2 regions of the Brachybacterium zhongshanense genome follow, and region 2 is predicted to be linked to the other one. Evidence: predicted binding sites of a transcription regulator. Region 2 holds the regulator's gene; the other holds the start of a gene.
What was found. The regulator HrcA, encoded in region 2, represses chaperone genes, less so after heat shock. The targets are predictions, from matches to a motif close to TTNGCACTCGNNNNNNNCGAGTGCNAA.

Region 1: groES (co-chaperone GroES) is a predicted target of HrcA. The motif match lies at 6,878-6,904, and genes of this name have one in related genera.

Annotation. Positions count from the first base shown of each region.
Region 1 covers NZ_AP043790.1:2,231,001-2,239,818, forward strand. The annotation lists gene ACZ5AJ_RS10055 (TetR/AcrR family transcriptional regulator) at 1-544, shown strand, start outside; gene ACZ5AJ_RS10060 (threonine/serine exporter family protein) at 608-1,900, opposite strand; gene ACZ5AJ_RS10065 (hypothetical protein) at 1,897-2,721, opposite strand; gene ACZ5AJ_RS10070 (pseudouridine synthase) at 2,718-3,659, opposite strand; gene ACZ5AJ_RS10075 (hypothetical protein) at 3,773-4,471, opposite strand; gene groL (chaperonin GroEL) at 4,818-6,404, opposite strand; gene groES (co-chaperone GroES) at 6,426-6,722, opposite strand; gene ACZ5AJ_RS10090 (hypothetical protein) at 7,172-7,348, shown strand; gene ACZ5AJ_RS10095 (metallophosphoesterase family protein) at 7,392-8,288, opposite strand; gene ACZ5AJ_RS10100 (molybdenum cofactor biosynthesis protein MoaE) at 8,380-8,818, opposite strand, start outside.
Region 2 covers NZ_AP043790.1:1,280,255-1,289,072, forward strand. The annotation lists gene ACZ5AJ_RS05815 (MOSC domain-containing protein) at 1-462, shown strand, start outside; gene hemW (radical SAM family heme chaperone HemW) at 480-1,667, shown strand; gene ACZ5AJ_RS05825 (hypothetical protein) at 1,612-2,403, opposite strand; gene ACZ5AJ_RS05830 (DUF4870 domain-containing protein) at 2,760-3,497, opposite strand; gene ACZ5AJ_RS05835 (DUF3097 domain-containing protein) at 3,651-4,541, opposite strand; gene hrcA (heat-inducible transcriptional repressor HrcA) at 4,675-5,685, shown strand; gene dnaJ (molecular chaperone DnaJ) at 5,778-6,911, shown strand; gene ACZ5AJ_RS05850 (16S rRNA (uracil(1498)-N(3))-methyltransferase) at 6,971-7,762, shown strand; gene ACZ5AJ_RS05855 (NADPH-dependent FMN reductase) at 7,893-8,435, opposite strand; gene ACZ5AJ_RS05860 (histidine triad nucleotide-binding protein) at 8,513-8,818, shown strand, end outside.

The DNA.
Region 1 (8,818 bases), 950 kb from region 2:
CTCGCTGAAGGCGGCGCTGCGAACCCTGCTGCGGACCCACTCCCCCGACGAGATCTCGATCTCCCAGCTGTGCAAGGCCGCAGGTCTGTCGCGGCCCACCTTCTACCAGCACTTCTCGAGCGTCGACGACGTCTTCGCGGCGATCGTGCGCGACCAGCTCGACGTGGGAAGCCGGCGCATGCGCGACAGGGCGAAGGATGAGGACGCCCCCGGCGATCCGCTCGAGCTGACCCTCTCGTACATCCAGAAGCACCGCGAGCACCTGGCGGTGGCGCTGGACTCCCGTCACGCTCTGCCGCAGGCGCGATCAGCGGCCATGGACTGGATGTGCGAGGAGGTCGCCATGGGGACCTACGGCACCGAGTTCGGGTCCCTGGACGGGCACCGCCGTGCGCGCGTCATCTTCGTCGTCGGCGGCATCACCACGACCCTCGAGGCGGAGCTGCGGAACCCCGCGACCACAGAGGTCATCGCCTCGGAGCTCACGCCCCTGATCCGGGACGCGATCCGGGCGGTGCTCCTGCCCGGCCATCCGAGGCCCTGAGACGAGAACCCGAGACGGGACCCTGAGCTGTGGCCCTGACCTGAGGTCCTGAGTGCTCGTTCCTCAGCGCGGATGCTCGGCCTGCCGCCATTGCGGCGAGGTGGCCAGGTGCGCGAGGGCGAGGCCGGAGGCGGCGGCGATCACGATCTGCACGGCCTCCTGCAGCTGCATCGCCCCGGCGACCACATCGCCCGAGCTGAGCTGCGCGAACCCGTCGTACATCGCGAAGCCCGGGATCATGATCACGACCGCCGGCACGGAGATGGCCGGACGCGGCACATGGTAGGCGCGGGCGATGAGATAGCTGATCGCCCCCACCAGAGCAGTCGCCAGCAGGGTGGCGATCTGGTCGGGGACCTGGGACTCGGTCAGGCAGAACCGCAGCGAGTTCGCCACCAGCGACACCCCGGCGGCGGCGAGCGCGATCCGCCATGGCGAGTTGAACAGCACGGCGAACCCGAGCACGCCGACGAACGTCGCGAGCGCTCGCAGGGCGAGCAGCTGCACGAAGGGCATGGCGAGGGATGAGGCGGGCTGGGCCTCGAGACCCGCGGCGAGCGTCACCGTCCACACCACCGAGGCCGCGCCGACGATGATCACAGAGGCATGCGCGAGCCGCTGCAGCCCCGCAGCGTAGTCGCCGCGCACGAGGTCGAGCAGCCCGGTGATCAGCGGGAACCCGGGGATCAGGAAGAGCACCGCGCTGAGGTGCCCGGCAGTGTGGCCGCTCTCGATCCAGCCCGCTGCGGTGGGTGCACCGACCGCCAGCAGATACAGCACGGTCGTGATGGCGGCGGCGATCACGGTGATCAGCAGCTGGTTCCACCGCCTGCGCTGCAGGCGTCGGCGGACGGCCTGCCCGAGCGTCGCCGAGACCAGTACGGCGAGGATCTCGACGATCCCGCCCTGGTTGAGGAAGGCGAAGGCCGCGCAGGCCAGACCCGCGGCGAGCGCGTTCAGCACCGGGGAGTGGAGAGGTCCGCGGGCGCTGATCCGTCCGAGCTCGTCGTACACCTCGGCGGCGCTGACGCCGGACTCCGGCAGGGAGTCCACGAAGCGCTGGGTGCGGTACAGATGGTCGACGTCCACCCCGACGTGCGAGGGCTGCGTGACCCGTGTGCGGTATCGACCGCCGTAGGTCGCCGTGGCGGTGATGTCCGAGGCGGTCACGATGGAGGTGAACGAGTCCAGGTCGAGGGCGCGGGCGGTGCGGCTCATCGCTGCCCTGACGCGATAGGAGGCCATGCCGCTGGCGAGCAGCTCGCTGCCCACGGCGGCGGCGGCCTCGGAGCGCACGGTCAGGGAGTCCGGGACGCCGAGCGGGCTGGTGGCGGTGCTGAGCACGTCATCGTTCATGGCATCGGATCTCCGGGTCGGGGCGGCTCCTTGCCGCCGAGGACGCGTCGGACGCGATCGAACTCCTGCTGGAAGGCGGCTTCGTCGCGGTCGTACTCCTCGCGCCATGGCATCCCCAGGCGCTGCGCGTACTCGCGGTGCAGAGCGGTGCGTCGGGCGTGCCGCGCCTCGGCGACCAGTTGCGAGCGTCGGGGGGCGACGGGGAGCCCGGCCGCGGCCTGCAGTGCGCGCAGGCCGTCGAAGGAGCGATCATCCCAGCCGATGCCGGGGACGACCCAGCGGCGCTCTCCGTCGAGGATGATCTCTGCGCTGTCACCCCGCTCCGGTCCTCCGACCGCTCGCACCGCATCGGCGAGCGGGGCGACGTCGAGGGATCGCAGGCCCCGGCGCATGGTCAGCCGACCCGCCGCCTCATCGAGCAGCACCACCTGCCGGGTCGCCACCAGCGGCACCAGCGCCCACAGCGCGAACAGGACCCACAGCACGAGCGCCCCCAGCAGGAGCTGCACGGCGGAGCTCCCGAGCAGCTCCTCGAGCGCTCCATGATGTCCGGCCGCCAGGCGCGAGCGACGCAGCTCCTGGATGCCCGCCCCAGCGAACGGCGACAGCAGGATCGAGATCAGAGGGAGACCGAGGAGAGCGCCGGGAAGATATCGGGCGCCGATCGTCGGGCCGACGACGACGGCTCCGCTGCGCAGACGGCGCGGCATCGGCGTCCCGTCGGCCGGATGGCCGCTCTCGGCGCCGTCGGCCGGATCACCCGACGCGGCGTCGTCGGCCGGATCAGCGGCGTCAGCAGGCACGGGCATGGGGATGCTCACCCGTCCAGGCTACGCGGGCCCTGCAGGCCGCGCGCGCTGCGGAAGGTCCTGTCCTGTCCGGTGATCGGGTCCGTGAAGGCCAGGGTGCGGGCGAGCAACTGCAGCGGCTCCTCGGGCTCCGAGCGCGGGACGGGATAGAGGTCGTCGCCGATGATCGGCAGCCCCCTGACCGACAGCTGAGCCCGCAGCTGATGGGTGCGCCCCGTCTGCGGGCTCAGATGGAGCAGCATCGCGCCGTCGGGCTCGACCTCGAGCACCTCGACGTCGGTGATCGCGTTGGGCTCCCCCGCGACCGGTCGGGTCTGCAGCTGCCCCCGGGGCTTCTCGAGGCGATCCCGCATCTGCCAGCGGGCGCCGACGACGAGCGGTGCAGCAGGACTCCCCACGCGCACCGCAGCGGTGTCGGCGGGTCCGGGCGCCTCAGGCGCGGAGCCGTCCGCCCGAACCCTGGCCAGGTACTCCTTCTGCACATCCCCCTCGGCGAAGAGCCGCTGGTAGGAGGAGCGCTCGTCGGGGACGAGCCCGAAGGCGAGCACACCCGCGGTGCGCCGATCCAGGCGATGCAGGGGGCTGAGCCCGGTCAGGCCCGTCGCCCGGCGCAGTCGCACCAGCGCACTGGCGAGCACATGGGCTCCGCGGGGCATGGTGGCCATCCCGTGAGGCTTGTCGAGCACCAGCAGGTGCTCGTCGCGGTGAAGGATCCTCAGCTCCTGGGGCGGGACGTCCTCCGGAGCGATCTCACGGTGGAACCACAGCGCATCTCCGGCCCCGACGGTCTCGTCGGCGCCCCAGGGGGTGCCGTCGGAGCGCACGATGTCACCGCGTGCGAAGCGATCGTCGAGAGGGGTCGCGTCCTCGGCGCCGAGCCGCGGGAAGCGTTCGAGCAGAGCCTCCCGCGCCGGACGCGGAGACGCGGACGGCGGAACGCTCCAGCGCACGGGGTCGAGCCCTTCCCGCTGCGGCAGCGGAGGGTCGGGCCGTCGAGCCCGACGCCGGGCGGCGCGGCCCGAAGAAGGGCCAGGGCCGGGCTCCCGGCCGGGCTCGGCACCGCTCACAGACCCCATATGGCGAAGGTCAGCGCGTTGTGTCCGACATAGAAGGCGGCGAGCGCCAGCAGGATGAGGTTCGGATGCTGGTCCGCGAAGGTCAGGGCCTGCGGGGCGTGGACCTTCAGCTCCGAGGTCGAGACCGCGTCGACGTGGTCGATCCGCACGCCGGCCTCACGAGCGCGCCGCAGAGCCATGTCCTGCGCGCGTGGACCGAAGAATCGGCTGGAGACGGCGAGGAGGCGGTGGTCCTCGCGGTCGAGGACGTACACCCCGTCATAGGCGGTCTCCGCCGACGTCGTGCCGGCCTCGCCCCCGTCCTCGCGGCCGACGTCGCGCACGGCGATGACCCGGCCGACCTCGTCCCATCCGGCCGTGACCGTCCGACGGCACAGCCCGCGCAGCACGAAGCCGCGCTCGTCGATCTGCAGCCACGCCGTCAGCACGCGCAGCATGATCGCGATCGAGGCGATGAGCACGGCCACCCACAGTGCGAAGGGCAGGGTGAACAGCGGATCGTGCCCCAGCAGCGGGCTGCTCCACAGCCGCTGGCCGACGAAGCTGATGATGACCAGGAACTCGAGCACGACGACGAAGATGACACCGGCCACGAGCGTGCCGAGGACCACGGTGGCGGGCGGTCCGAAGGTGCGCGTCGAGAGCGCCTCCGCGGGAGCGCCGCTGTCGTCAGGACTGACTGCCATCGCACCTCCTCGCACTGCCCGCTCACACTGCCCGGGCTCTTCGGATCTGCCCATCCTAGAACGCCCGACGGCCCTGGGCGCGCGCATCCACACTGGTGGGACGGCCCGCACATCCACGACGGGCCGGTGCTCGACGGGCGGGCGGGAGCACGACCGGCGGGCGGGCGGGAGCACGACCGGCGGGCGGTAGCACGACCGGCGGGCGGGAGCACGAAGGGCGGGCGGGCAGGACATCTCTCCTGCCCGCCCGCCCTGGCGGCGGGATGGTGCACCGGCCCGGGGACCGTGCGCCATCCGACGGCGGCTCGTACTCAGGCCGCCCGGCGGCCATCAGGCCGCCGGAGGATCACTCCTCGTCCTCGTCCTTCTTCTCGACCACGAGGGTCTCGGTGGTCAGCACCAGGCCCGCGATCGAGGCGGCGTTCCGCAGCGCGGAGCGGGTCACCTTGACCGGGTCGATGATGCCTGCGGCCACGAGATCGACGTACTCGCCGGTCGCAGCGTTCAGGCCATGGCCGACCTCGGCCTCCTTGACCTTCTCGACCACGACGTAGCCCTCGAGCCCGGCGTTCTCCGAGATCCAGCGCAGCGGCTCGACGACGGCGCGAGCCACCAGACGCACGCCCACGGCCTCGTCGCCCGTCAGGCCGAGACCGTCCTGGAGGACGGAGGACGCCTGGACGATGGCGCTTCCGCCACCGGCCACGATGCCCTCCTCGATGGCCGCACGAGTCGCGGAGACCGCGTCCTCGATGCGCATCTTCTTCTCCTTGAGCTCGACCTCCGTGTGGGCGCCCACGCGGATGACGGACACGCCGCCGGCGAGCTTGGCGAGGCGCTCCTGGAGCTTCTCGCGGTCCCAGTCGGAGTCGGTCGCGGCGATCTCGGCGCGGATCTGCGCGACGCGGTCGGCCACGGCCTCGTCATCGCCGGCGCCGCCGACGATGGTGGTCGAGTCCTTGGTGATGACCACGCGACCCGCGTGGCCGAGCACCTCGGTGCCGACGGACTTGAGGTCCAGGCCGAGATCCGCGGTGACCACCTGGGCACCGGTGAGGACCGCGATGTCCTGGAGCATCGCCTTGCGTCGGTCGCCGAAGGCCGGGGCCTTCACGGCGGCGCCCTTGAAGTTGCCGCGGATCCGGTTGACGACCAGCGTGGACAGGGCCTCGCCGTCGACGTCCTCAGCGATCACGAACAGCGGCTTGCCGCCCTCGACGACCTTCTCCAGCAGGGGCAGGATGTCCGCGACCGCGGAGATCTTGCCCTGGTGCAGCAGCACCTGGGCGTCCTCGAGCACGACCTCCTGGCGGTCGGCGTCGGTGACGAAGTGCGGGGAGATGAAGCCCTTGTCGAACTGCATGCCCTCGGTGAAGTCCAGCTCCATCGCGGTGGTCGAGGACTCCTCGACCGTGATGACGCCGTCCTTGCCGACCTTGTCGAAGGCGTCGGCGAGAAGCTCGCCGATCTCGCGGTCCTGACTCGAGACCGCGGCGACGCTGGCGATCTGCGCCTTGTCCTCGATCTCGATCGCGATCTCGCCGAGCTGCGCGGACAGCGCCTCGACGGCCTTCTCGATGCCGCGCTTGAGAGCGGACGGAGCCGCACCCGAGGCGACGTTGCGCAGACCCTCGTGGACCAGCGCCTGCGCCAGCACGGTGGCGGTGGTGGTGCCGTCTCCCGCGATGTCGTTGGTCTTGGTCGCGACCTCCTTGGTGAGCTGCGCGCCGAGGTTCTCGTACGGATCCTCGAGCTCGACCTCACGGGCGATGGTCACGCCGTCGTTGGTGATCGTGGGGGCGCCCCACTTCTTGTCGAGGACGACGTTGCGGCCCTTGGGGCCGAGCGTGACCTTGACGGTGTTCGCGAGCTTGTCGACGCCGCGCTCGAGGGCGCGACGAGCATCCTCGTCGTAGATGATTTCCTTAGCCATGGATCAGAATCCTCGATCCGGTCAGTTCTCGATGATGGCGAGGATGTCGCGCGCACCGAGGACCAGGTACTCCTCGTTGCCGTACTTCAGCTCGGTGCCGCCGTACTTGGAGAAGACGACCTTGTCGCCGACCTTGACGTCGACGGGGATGCGCTCGCCCTTGTCGTCGAAGCGGCCGGCGCCGACGGCGACGACCTCGCCCTCCTGGGGCTTCTCCTTGGCGGTGTCGGGGATCACGAGGCCGGACGCGGTGGTCTGCTCGGCCTCGAGCGGCTTGACGACGACACGATCCTCGAGGGGCTTGATGGAGACCGACATGCGGGTCACTCCTTCATGGTGAGTTGACTCAGAGAGTTCTGGGTTCAGGGATCCGGGTCCCGGGCGTCGTCGCGGTGCCGACCGGAGAAGATCCCTCTGGCAGCCTCTGGCACTCTCGGCCGTCGACTGCCAACGGAGCCAACTCTAGGACCGGTCTGGCACTCATGCAAGACGAGTGCTAATCGCGGTCGGCGATCACGCGGGCGAACGGCTCCGGGACTGCTCGCGCCGGCGGCGCCCGACCCCGGTCGCCATCCTCTGCTCCGCAGGTCACACACTTCTTGTGACCCTGCCGACGAGGGATCGCCAGCCCGGTGACGAACCGGCCGCGGACGAGTACAACAGGAGCGGGCGGAGCGCCGGCCGGAGCATCTGAGACCCAGGGACCGTCCAGCGTCCCGCCCGCACCGATCGCTCATCCACCCGAACCGAAGGGGATCCCGACCGCCATGCACGTCCTCCGCCGCCTGAACACCGCCATGGAGCACCTCGCCGACCGCCTGCAGGGCCAGGACATCGAACGCCGCACCACCGCCGGAGGCGAGCGCCGCGGCGGAAGCGACTACGCGGCCCTGATGCGCGCCCGCCAGTCACAGGGCAGCAGCACCATCGGCTTCGGCCGCTGAACCGGCCGCCGGACCGGCCGCTGAGCCGGTCCCGCCGGCCGCATCACCCCGCAGCCGGGCGGCCGGCGGCGGCGATGATCTGCTCCACCTGCTCCGGGGTGAAGTCGTAGACGGGGGTCCCGGCGGCATCGCTCCCGGACAGGGTGTCCCCGGCATTGGGATGGACCGAGGTGATCACGCGCGGCGCCCCCTCCCCGAGCTCGACGAGGCTCACGCCCGACAGCGCGAGCGCCCGCTCGTGCGCCTGCGACCCGACGGCGTCGACCACGTTCGTCACGCCCGGCGCGACATGCACAGGGATCCCTGCGATCTGCCCGTCCATCGCATGGTGGTAGTGGCCCGAGAGCACGATCCGCACGTCAGAGCCCTCGAGCACCTCGGAGAGCTCCTCCAGGCCGTCGAGCTCGAGACCGCCCAGCAGGCGGGTCACGGCTCGCAGCGGCGGATGGTGGATCGCGAGCACCGTGCCCGGGGCCGTTCCGTCGGCCGACGGCGGAGCCGGCTCGGCGAGCACGGCGTCCAGCCACTGCAGCTGCTCCTGCTCGAGATGTCCGTAGCCGGCTCCGGGGACGCTCGAGTCCAGGACCACGACGCGACCGCCGTCGGGCAGCGCGACCTCGCGATCCTGCACGACGGTCCCCCGATCGCCGAGCGCGACGGACTCCCCGTACACCGCGGAGACGTCATGGTTGCCCATCGCCACCACGAGGACGGCCCCGAGCTCCGCGACGAAGGGATCCAGCAGCTCGTGCAGACGGCGGTAGCTGTCGGCGCTGCCGTCCTCGGAGGCGTCGCCGGTGTGGACGACCGCATCGATCCCCAGCAGTCCCCCGCAGTGCGCGAGCAGCCCGCGGAGAGCCGCGGCGGTGTCGATCCGGTCGTAGTGGCGGGCCGACGGGTCGCCGTACAGGTGCGTGTCGGTCAGGTGGAGGATGCGCATGCTCCCCACGCTAGGCGCCGCGGATGACCCGCGCGTGAACCGGAGCCGAACCGGGCGCCGCCATCCGGCTCAGCGGCGCGCCGCCTCACCGTCAGCCGAGGGCGCCGACCCACTCGTCGGTGCCGTCATCGAACTCCTGGTGCTTCCAGATCGGCACCCTGCGCTTGACGGTGTCGACCAGGTCGTCGCATGCGGCGAAGGCCAGCTTGCGATGCGGGGCGGCGACCGCGCAGACCAGGGCGCTCTCCCCGATCGCCACCGCTCCGTGACGGTGCGCGACCGCGACCAGCGCATCGGGATAGCGCTCGGCGATCTCGAGGGCGACCTCGGCGATCGCCTCCCCCGCGGTCGGATGGGCCGTGTAGGTCAGGGAGCGCACGCCCTTGCCCCCGTCGTGATCGCGCACGACGCCGTCGAAGGTCACGACGGCGCCGCATCGCGGATCCGCCACGGCCTCGGCCACGGCGACGACGGAGATCGGCTCGAGGCCGACGTCGGCGCGGAGCACCCGCTCGTCGGCCCCGCCCATC
Region 2 (8,818 bases):
CTGCCCGACGGCTTCTTCGGGGAGAACCTGGTGACCGTCGGGCAGGACACCGACGAGACCGTCGTCGGAGAGCGCTGGCGCATCGGCACCGCGGTCATCGAGGGCACCTGTCCGCGCCAGCCCTGCGGAACCTTCAGCGCTCGCATGGGCGACCGCCGCTGGGGCCGCCGCTTCACGGAGGAGGGCCGCAGCGGAGCCTACTTCCGCGTCGTCGAGGAGGGCGCCGTCGGTGCCGGCGAGCGCATCCAGGTGCTTCAGCGGCCCGACCACGGCGTCACCATCGGCGATCTCTTCCGCGGGCTCGAGGCTGACCGGGCCCGTCTGCTGCTGGAGTGGGCGCAGGACACCTCCACCGTGCTGTACGACGGGGCCGCCCGCCAGATCGACCAGGTGCTCGGCATCGAGGTCCCTCCCGCGCTGCGCTCGACCGGTCGCGGCTTCGCCGTCGGGACCGGCCGGTGACCGCTTCGGCGCCGAGCATCCGCGCCTCGGGCGCGCCGCGTCCCTCCGGGCGGCCGACGGAGGATCTGTCGGTCTACATCCATGTGCCCTTCTGCGCCGTGCGCTGCGGATACTGCGACTTCAACACCTACACGGCGACCGAGCTCGGCGGGGGAGGCTCGCAGCGGGAGTATCCCGCCAACGCGATGCGGGAGATGGACCTGCAGCGTGCCGATGACCTCGCCGCCGGGTACGCCTACGAGCGCGTCGGCACCGTCTTCTTCGGCGGAGGCACCCCCACCCTGCTGCCCGCCCGGGATCTGGTCTCGATGCTCGACCATCTGCGCTCGCTGATCCCTCTGGCCCCCGGCGCGGAGGTCACCACCGAGGCGAACCCCGATTCGGTCACTCGGGAGTCGCTGCAGCGCCTGGCCGACGGCGGCATCACCCGCGTCTCCTTCGGCATGCAGTCGGCCGTGCGCTCCGTGCTCGCGACCCTGGATCGCACCCACGACCCCGAGCGCGTTCCCCAGGTCGTGGACTGGGCCCGCGAGGCCGGTCTCGACGTCAGCCTCGACCTGATCTACGGGACTCCGGGGGAGACCCTCGCAGACGTCGAGGCCTCCGTCCGCGCGGCGCTCGCCTGCGGCATCGACCATCTCTCGGCCTACTCGCTGATCATCGAGGGCAACACCGCCATGGCGCGGAAGCTGCGTCGGGGCGAGGTCGCCGAGCCCGACGGCGACGACATGGCGGACAAGTACGAGCTCGTCGACGACCTCGCCGCGGCCGACGGGCTCAGCTGGTACGAGGTCTCCAACTGGGCCCGCGCTCCCGAGCACCGCTCCCGTCACAACCTCGCCTACTGGCATGGAGCGGACTGGTGGGGGATCGGTCCCGGTGCCCACCGCCATCGCGACGGCCAGCGGTCCTGGAACGTGAAGCATCCCAGCCGCTATGCCGCGCGCCTGGCCGAGGGGATGCTGCCGGTGCAGGAGAGCGAGCAGCTCTCCGCCGAGGACCGCGCCCTCGAGCGGGTCATGCTCGAGCTGCGGATCGTCGACGGCCTGGAGGTCGAGGCGGTGCCGGCCAGCCGTCGGCACATGGTGGACGTCCACCGCGAGCGCGGTCATCTGGACCCGGAGGCGCTCGCCGACGGTCGTGCGGTGCTCACCCGCCGGGGACGGCTGATGGCCGATGCGGTGATCCGGGACCTCGTGGAGTGAGCTGTGCGCTCCGGAGCGCACGACGATGGGCGAACCACGTCCGGGAGGCGGGCACGAAGGCGAGCAGGACGCTCGTCCCGGACACCAGCAGGAAGAGGGCTCCCACCAGGGGCTCGACCGGCAGCGCGGTGAACGAGCCGCAGACCACGGCGGCGAGCGCGACCCAGCGGGCGCGTCCAGTCCCCCGCAGGACCCGCCACGCGTAGATCCCGAAGACGGCGGTGATGGCGAGTCCGAGGAGCGTGCCGACGAGCATGATCAGACCGGCGATGCCCGAACTGATCGTGTGCACCCATTCCAGGGCGCGGATGCCGGTGTCGTCCGTCAGCCAGGCGATCACGCGCAGCGTCCTCCCCGCGCCGAAGGCGCTGAGCAGGACCGTGAGCGCCATGAGGAATGCTGCCAGCATCGCGGCGACCGCGGAGAAGATCAGTGCACGGGGCATGCGAGGACGCCCGTCGGGGCCGATCCGCAGCTCTCCGGCGCGCCGTCCGGCGTCGGCGGCGCTGCGCACCGCGCCGCCCGCGCGGGTGCGGACGGCGTCGACGGCCTGCGCCCCCGTCGGTGCGGCGGTGCTCCAGGCGCTGGATGCCGCAGAGCGTCCTCTCTGCGCGATCTCCCGGCCGTGCCCGGCGAGCTCCTGTCCGCCCTGGGCGATGCGTGAACGGGTCTCGGCGCGTCGGTCCCAGAGCGCGCGGGTCCCTCGGGAGATTCGCACGGCGTCGTCGCCCAGCATGTCGCGCCAGCCGCCTCCGTTCGAGGGCGCGGCCGAGGGCGGCGGGGCCGAGGGCGGCGGGGCCGAGGGCGGCGGGGCCGAGGGTGGCGGGGGAGATGTCGGCTGGCCCGGCTGGTCGTGGACCGATCCCGGCGAGGGCTGCGCATCCCATGGGGCGCCGGGGGATCGAGGATCGCCGAGATCGGCCGGGGCGGGGTGATGGTGCGGATCGGGGGCCGGAGAGTCCGTCATCGGTGCCTCACTGTGCGACAGCTGAACACAGAGCACGATATCGGCTCACTGCGCTCCTCACGACGGCGCCCGCCTCGTCCAGGACGAGGCGGGCGCCGTGAGGGGGCATGTCTGCGAAGGGGCGGTCACTTCACCAGACGGATGTTGATCGGGTAGTTCCACCAGGTGCCCTGGTTGGTCTTCACCGCGCCGATGATCGCGAACACGCCGTGCAGGATCGCCGGCACCCAGATCAGCGGGAACGCGAAGCCGCCGATCCCGAAGGTGATCAGCGTGAAGATGGTCAGCACGATCACGAGCACGATCTCGATGATGACCGTCGCGATCGCCGCGTTGAGCGCTTCGGCCGCGTTGTAGCGGATGAAGCGGTCGCGGTCCTTGTACATGAGGAAGATGACCAGCGGACCGACCCAGCCGAGGAAGCCGGCGCCGACGATGTAGCCGAGCACCGTCGAGAGGTGGGCGAACATCGACCACATGCGGGAGTCCGAGGGCGTCGTGCCCTGGCCGTTCAACGGACCCTCGTAGAGGCCCGAGAAGCCGGCCGGCAGGGGCGACTCGGCCGGGTGCTGGCCGGCGGGGGCGCCGGCGGCGGGCTGTGCGTAGCCGCCCGCCTGCGGGGCCTGCTGCTGGTGGCCGCCGGCCGGGGGAGCGGCCTGCGCGAACCCCTCCTGCTGCGGGGCCGGCTGCGCGAAGGGATCCGCCGAGGACGCTGCGCCGTACGGCGACTGCGGGGCCGCGGGGGCGGGGCTCGCCTGCGGCGCCTCGGCGGCGGAGGCGGAGACGGCCGGGTCGGCCGACGTGCCCGCGAAGGGGTCGTACGGATGCTGGCCGTCGGGGGTAGGGGCGGGGGTCTGCGTCATGATGGCGCTCCTCGGTACAGGCCGGGCCGTGCATCCGGCGGTGGTCGATGAGGCCAGAATAGAGGCTTCCTGTGTCGGGCGTCTCCGCGGGCGCCCTCCGAGATGGGCGGGGGGTTTCCCCCAGTCGGACGGCTGCTCGAGCACCGTTCGTCGTCAGCCGCCGGCGCCGTCGACCGTCACGAAGTCGATGAGCTCCTCGATGCGCCCGGAGAGCGTCGGCTCGACGTCGGCGTAGGAGCGCACGGTCGCGAGGACCCGCTGCCATCCCCGGGCGATGTCGGCCTGGTCTGCATGCGGCCAGCCCAGCGCCCGCAGCGTGCCGACCTTGATGTCGGTGCCGCGCGGAACATGGGGCCACGCGTCCAGCCCCACCCGCGCCGGCCGGACGGCCTGCCATACGTCGACGTACGGGTGACCGAGCACGAGCACGTTCCCCCGGGCCCCGGGCAGGCGCATGACCTCCTCCGCGATGCGGGTCTCCTTCGAGCCCTTCACCAGATGGTCCACGAGGACGCCGATGCGCCGCTGCGGGGAGGGGGCGAACTCCCGAACCCGTTCGACGAGGTTGTCGGCGCCATCCAGCATCTCGACGACGACGCCCTCGATGCGCAGGTCATGGCCCCAGACCTTCTGGACGAGCTCGGCGTCGTGCTTGCCCTCGACCCAGATCCTCGATGCGCGAGCGGTGCGAGCGCGGGCGCCCTCGACATACACCGAGCCGCTCGCAGAGATCTTCGGAGCGCTGGACCTCTTCGGAGCCGGACGCGTCAGCACGACGGGCTGCCCGTCGATCATGAAGCCTGGGCCGAGCGGGAAGGAACGGCGACGACCGCGGTAGTCCTCGAGCTCGACCACGATCTGCCCGGCGATCTTCTCCAGGCGGGTGACCGCCCCGGTGAAGCCGGTGGAGGCCTCCTCGACGACGAGATCCCGGTGGACGGGGACCTCGCGCGCCACGGGGCGACGGCGATGGTGCGACGGAGGACCGGAGGACAGCACGTCCTGTCCGTACCGGTCGGGGAAGCGATCGGAGGCGGTGGGCACCCCCGCACCGTACACCCGTGGCGAACACCTCCCGGAACGCCGCCGTGCGAGGCGTAGGATTGGCACTCGACGACCTGAAGTGCTAAGCCTCGAGGGTCGCCGACAGACCGCACGAGAGACGCCAGACCAGGAGGTGAGGGGGACGGACACCCGCAAGCTCCAGATCCTCGGCGCCATCGTCGAGGACTACGTGTCCACCCGCGAGCCCGTCGGCTCGAAGTCGCTGCTGGAGCGGCACGAGCTGGGCGTGTCCGCGGCGACCGTCCGCAACGACATGTCGGTGCTCGAGGAGGAGGGGCTGATCCACCAGCCCCACACCTCTGCCGGTCGCATCCCCACCGACAAGGGCTACCGCGCCTTCGTCGACCACGTCGCGACCGTCAAGCCGCTGTCGGCGCCCGAGAGGCGCGCCATCCAGAGTCTGCTCGAGGACGCCGGCGACGTCGAGGAGATGCTCGGTCGCACCGTGCGCCTGCTCGCCCAGCTGACTCAGCAGGTCGCCATGGTCCAGTACCCGGCCCGGCGCCAGGCCCGCGTGCGCCACGTCGAGCTCGTCAAGGTCTCCGACTCGCTCCTGCTGATCGTCCTGATCACGGAGTCCGGCCGCGTGGACCAGCGGACCGTCCCGATCGTCGCCCCGCGCCCCGCCGAGTTCTACATGGACCTGCGCGACCAGCTCCTGCGAGCGGTCGCAGGGCGCGAGGTCACCGATCTCGCCGCCCCGCTGCAGGAGATGCTCGAGAGCGTCCCCGCAGCGGACCTCGCCTCGGCGGCGGAGGTCGCCGAGGCGCTCATCGCGCTCGCCGCGACCCGCGCGGAGGACCGCATCATGCTCGCGGGGACCGCCAACATCGCCCGCTCCGCGCAGGACTTCGCCCGCGACGTCGAGCCGCTGCTGGACGTGCTCGAGGAGCAGCTCGTGCTGCTGCGCCTGTTCACGGAGATGCATGCGTCTCCCGGCGCGGTCGAGGTGCGCATCGGCTCCGAGCTGCGCGACCGGGCGCTGAACCAGGCGGCTGTCGTCGGCGCGGGATACGGGGCAGGATCGCATCTGGCGATCCTCGGGCCCACCCGCATGGACTACGCGGCCGGCATCTCGACGGTCCAGGCGATCGCCCGCTACGTCTCCCGCTATCTCGAGTGAGGCGGGCGGCCTGACCGCCCGCCTCCACCGTCCGGCCGCGTCCTCGCGCCCGACGGACCGCCCACGAACCATCGGCAAGGAACCCCTGCACCGTGAACGACGACTACTACGACCTGCTCGGAGTCTCCCGGGACGCCTCCACCGAGGAGATCAAGAAGGCGTACCGCAAGCTCGCCCGCACACTCCACCCCGACGTCAACCCGGATCCTGAGGCGGCAGAGCGCTACAAGCGGGTCTCGCAGGCCTACCAGACCCTCTCCAACGAGGACAAGCGCCGTCAGTACGACATGGGCGGCGGGCCCGGCATGGGCGCCGGCGGCTTCCCCGGGTTCGGCGGGGGCGGCGGCGGATTCGACGTCAACGACATCTTCGACATGTTCGCCGGGGCGGCGGGCATGCGCGGGCGCGGCCAGGGGCCGGTCCCGCGGCAGCGGCGCGGCGGCGACGTGCTGCGTCGCACGAAGATCGACCTGCGCGAGGTCGTCTTCGGCACCGAGAAGAAGGTGACCTTCCGCACCGCTGAGCTGTGCGAGCGGTGCAGCGGCTCCTGCTGCGAGCCCGGGACGAGCCCCACCCGCTGCACCGCCTGCGACGGCTCCGGCCACGTCCAGCGGGTCGCCCAGTCCCTGCTGGGCCAGATGGTCACCACCGCCCCCTGCCCCACCTGCGAGGGCCACGGCGACGTCATCGAGTCCCCGTGCACCTCGTGCTCCGGCCATGGACGCACGCCCACGGAGCGCACGGTCACCGTGCGCATCCCCTCCGGTGTGGAGAACGGCACCCGCATCCAGCTGCGCGGCGAGGGCGAGGTCGGTGAGGCCGGCGGCCCCTCCGGCGACCTCTTCGTCGAGCTCTCCATCGTCGAGCACGACGTCTTCTCCCGCGAGGGCGACGATCTCGTGACCACGCTCGAGGTCCCGATGACCTCCGCCGCGCTCGGCGCGACCCTCCCGCTGGAGACCTTCGACGGAGTCCAGGACATCGACGTGCGCCCCGGTGCCCAGCCCGGCGACGAGATCACTCTCAAGGGGCTCGGCGTCACTCCGCTGCGCCGCGAGCGCCGGGGCGATGTGCGCGTCGTGCTGAACGTCCTGGTCCCGGAAGGGCTCAGCGACGAGGAGCGGGAGCTGCTCGAGCAGTTCGCGGCGCTCCGCGGCGACGAGACCACCCGCCGCAAGGGCGCGCGTCCCTTCGCCAAGCTGCGCGAGCGCCTGCGCGAGCTGTGACGCCTCCCGGGAAGCGCACCGAGACGCCCGACACCTCCCGGAGACCCTGAGGAGCAGCGATGCCGACCACGCCCCCTGGATTCCTCATCCTCGATGATGCGCTCGAGAGCGCTCGCTCCGGCGACTTCTGCACCCTGGAGGGCGAGGAGGGTCGCCATGCCGCCAAGGTCGCCAGGATCGGCGTCGGCGAGCGCGTGCTCCTGACCGATCCCCCCGGCCGCCAGGTGCTCGCCGAGGTCGTCTCAGCCCGCAAGGAGGCGCTCGAGCTCGAGCTCCTCGGGGATCCCACCCCGCCCGTCGCCCGCGTCCCCCGGCTCGCCCTGCTCCAGGCGCTCGCCGCGGGGGGCCGTGACGAGCAGGCCGTCGAGTCCGCCACCGAGCTCGGGGTCGACCGGGTGATCCCCTGGATCGCCGAGCGGTCGGTGTCCGTCTGGCGCGGTGAGAAGCTCCGCAAGGGCCGCTCACGCTGGGAGGGCACGGTCCGCGCGGCCGTGAAGCAGTGCCGGCGTCCCGGCATCCCCGTCGTCGAGGAGCCCGTGGCGGGCGCGGCCGTCGTCGGCGTCGTGCGAGAGGCGGTCGACGCCGGGGCGCTCGTGCTCGTCCTGCACGAGCAGGAGTCCGTCCCGCTGATGAGCCTCGAGCCGATCCTGCGCTCCGCGGCCTCCGACGGCACGACGGAGATCATGGTCGTCGTCGGCCCTGAGGGCGGCATCAGCGAGCGCGAGCTCGAGGCCCTCCGCGGCGCCGGTGCGCGCAGCGTGCTGCTCGGCCCGGAGGTGCTGCGGTCCTCGACCGCCGGACCGGCGGGCATCGCGGTGATCAGCGCTCTGGTCGGCCGCTGGGATCGGTAGGGGGCGGTCGGATGCAGCGGAATGTCCGGACCGTCCCGGGCGTCTGAGCTGTCCGAGCGATATCCGCTCGAGATCGGAGAGAGGGCCGCTCCTCCGGGGAGCGGCCCTCTCGGTCCCGGTGCCGGGGGTGTCAGGCGACCGGCGAGCCGACCAGTGAGTCGATGCGGTCGAGGGCAGCTGCCAGCCGTGCGGCCTTGTCCTCGGCCACGGAGAGCTCTCCCTCAGGGGAGACGTCCTGGCCGAACGCGAGGCCGACGGAGTCGATGACATCGGCGCCGACGGCCCTCATGAGCTCCTCGAGCTTCTCGAGGACCTTCGCGCCGCCGCCCCAGGAGGTCCCCACCAGCACGGTGGGCAGCTCGGTCCACTCGGTCACGAGATAGTCCACGGCGTTCTTGAGGATGCCCGGGTAGGAGTAGTTGTACTCCGGAGTCACGATCACGACGGCATCGAGGGCGTCGATGCGCTGGGACCAGGAGATGCCGTGCTCGGTGGTCTTGGCGTTGCCGCTGCGCGGAGGGAAGGCCTCGTCATAGGCGGGCAGCGCGACACGGGCGAGATCGATGCGGTCGATCTCGAAGCGGTCTCCGACGGCCTCGGCGACCCACCCTGCCACCTGCGAGGAGACGGCGTTGGGGCGTGCGGAGGCGGTGATGATTCCGATTGACGTCATGGAGACAGGAACTTGTCACAGCCCGCCGGTGTTCCTGCATCGGATGTGTGCTGCGTCGCTCCACTAGACTCGCGGGCATGAGCAGCACCGCCCCCGAGCTCCGCGATCCGGACTGCGTCTTCTGCAGGATCGTCGCCGGAGAGCTCCCCTCCGACCGCGTCCATGAGGACGAGTCCGTCATCGCCTTCCGGGACCTGCACCCGCAGGCGCCCGTCCACGTCCTCGTGGTCCCGCGCGAGCATCGTCGCGACGTGCGCGAGCTCGCCGCCGCCGACCCCGAGGTGCTCGCGCATCTCGCCGAGGTCGCAGGGGAGGTCGCCGCCGATCTCGGCGACGGCGAGTTCCGCCTCGTCTTCAACACCGGCTCCTCCGCCGGCCAGACC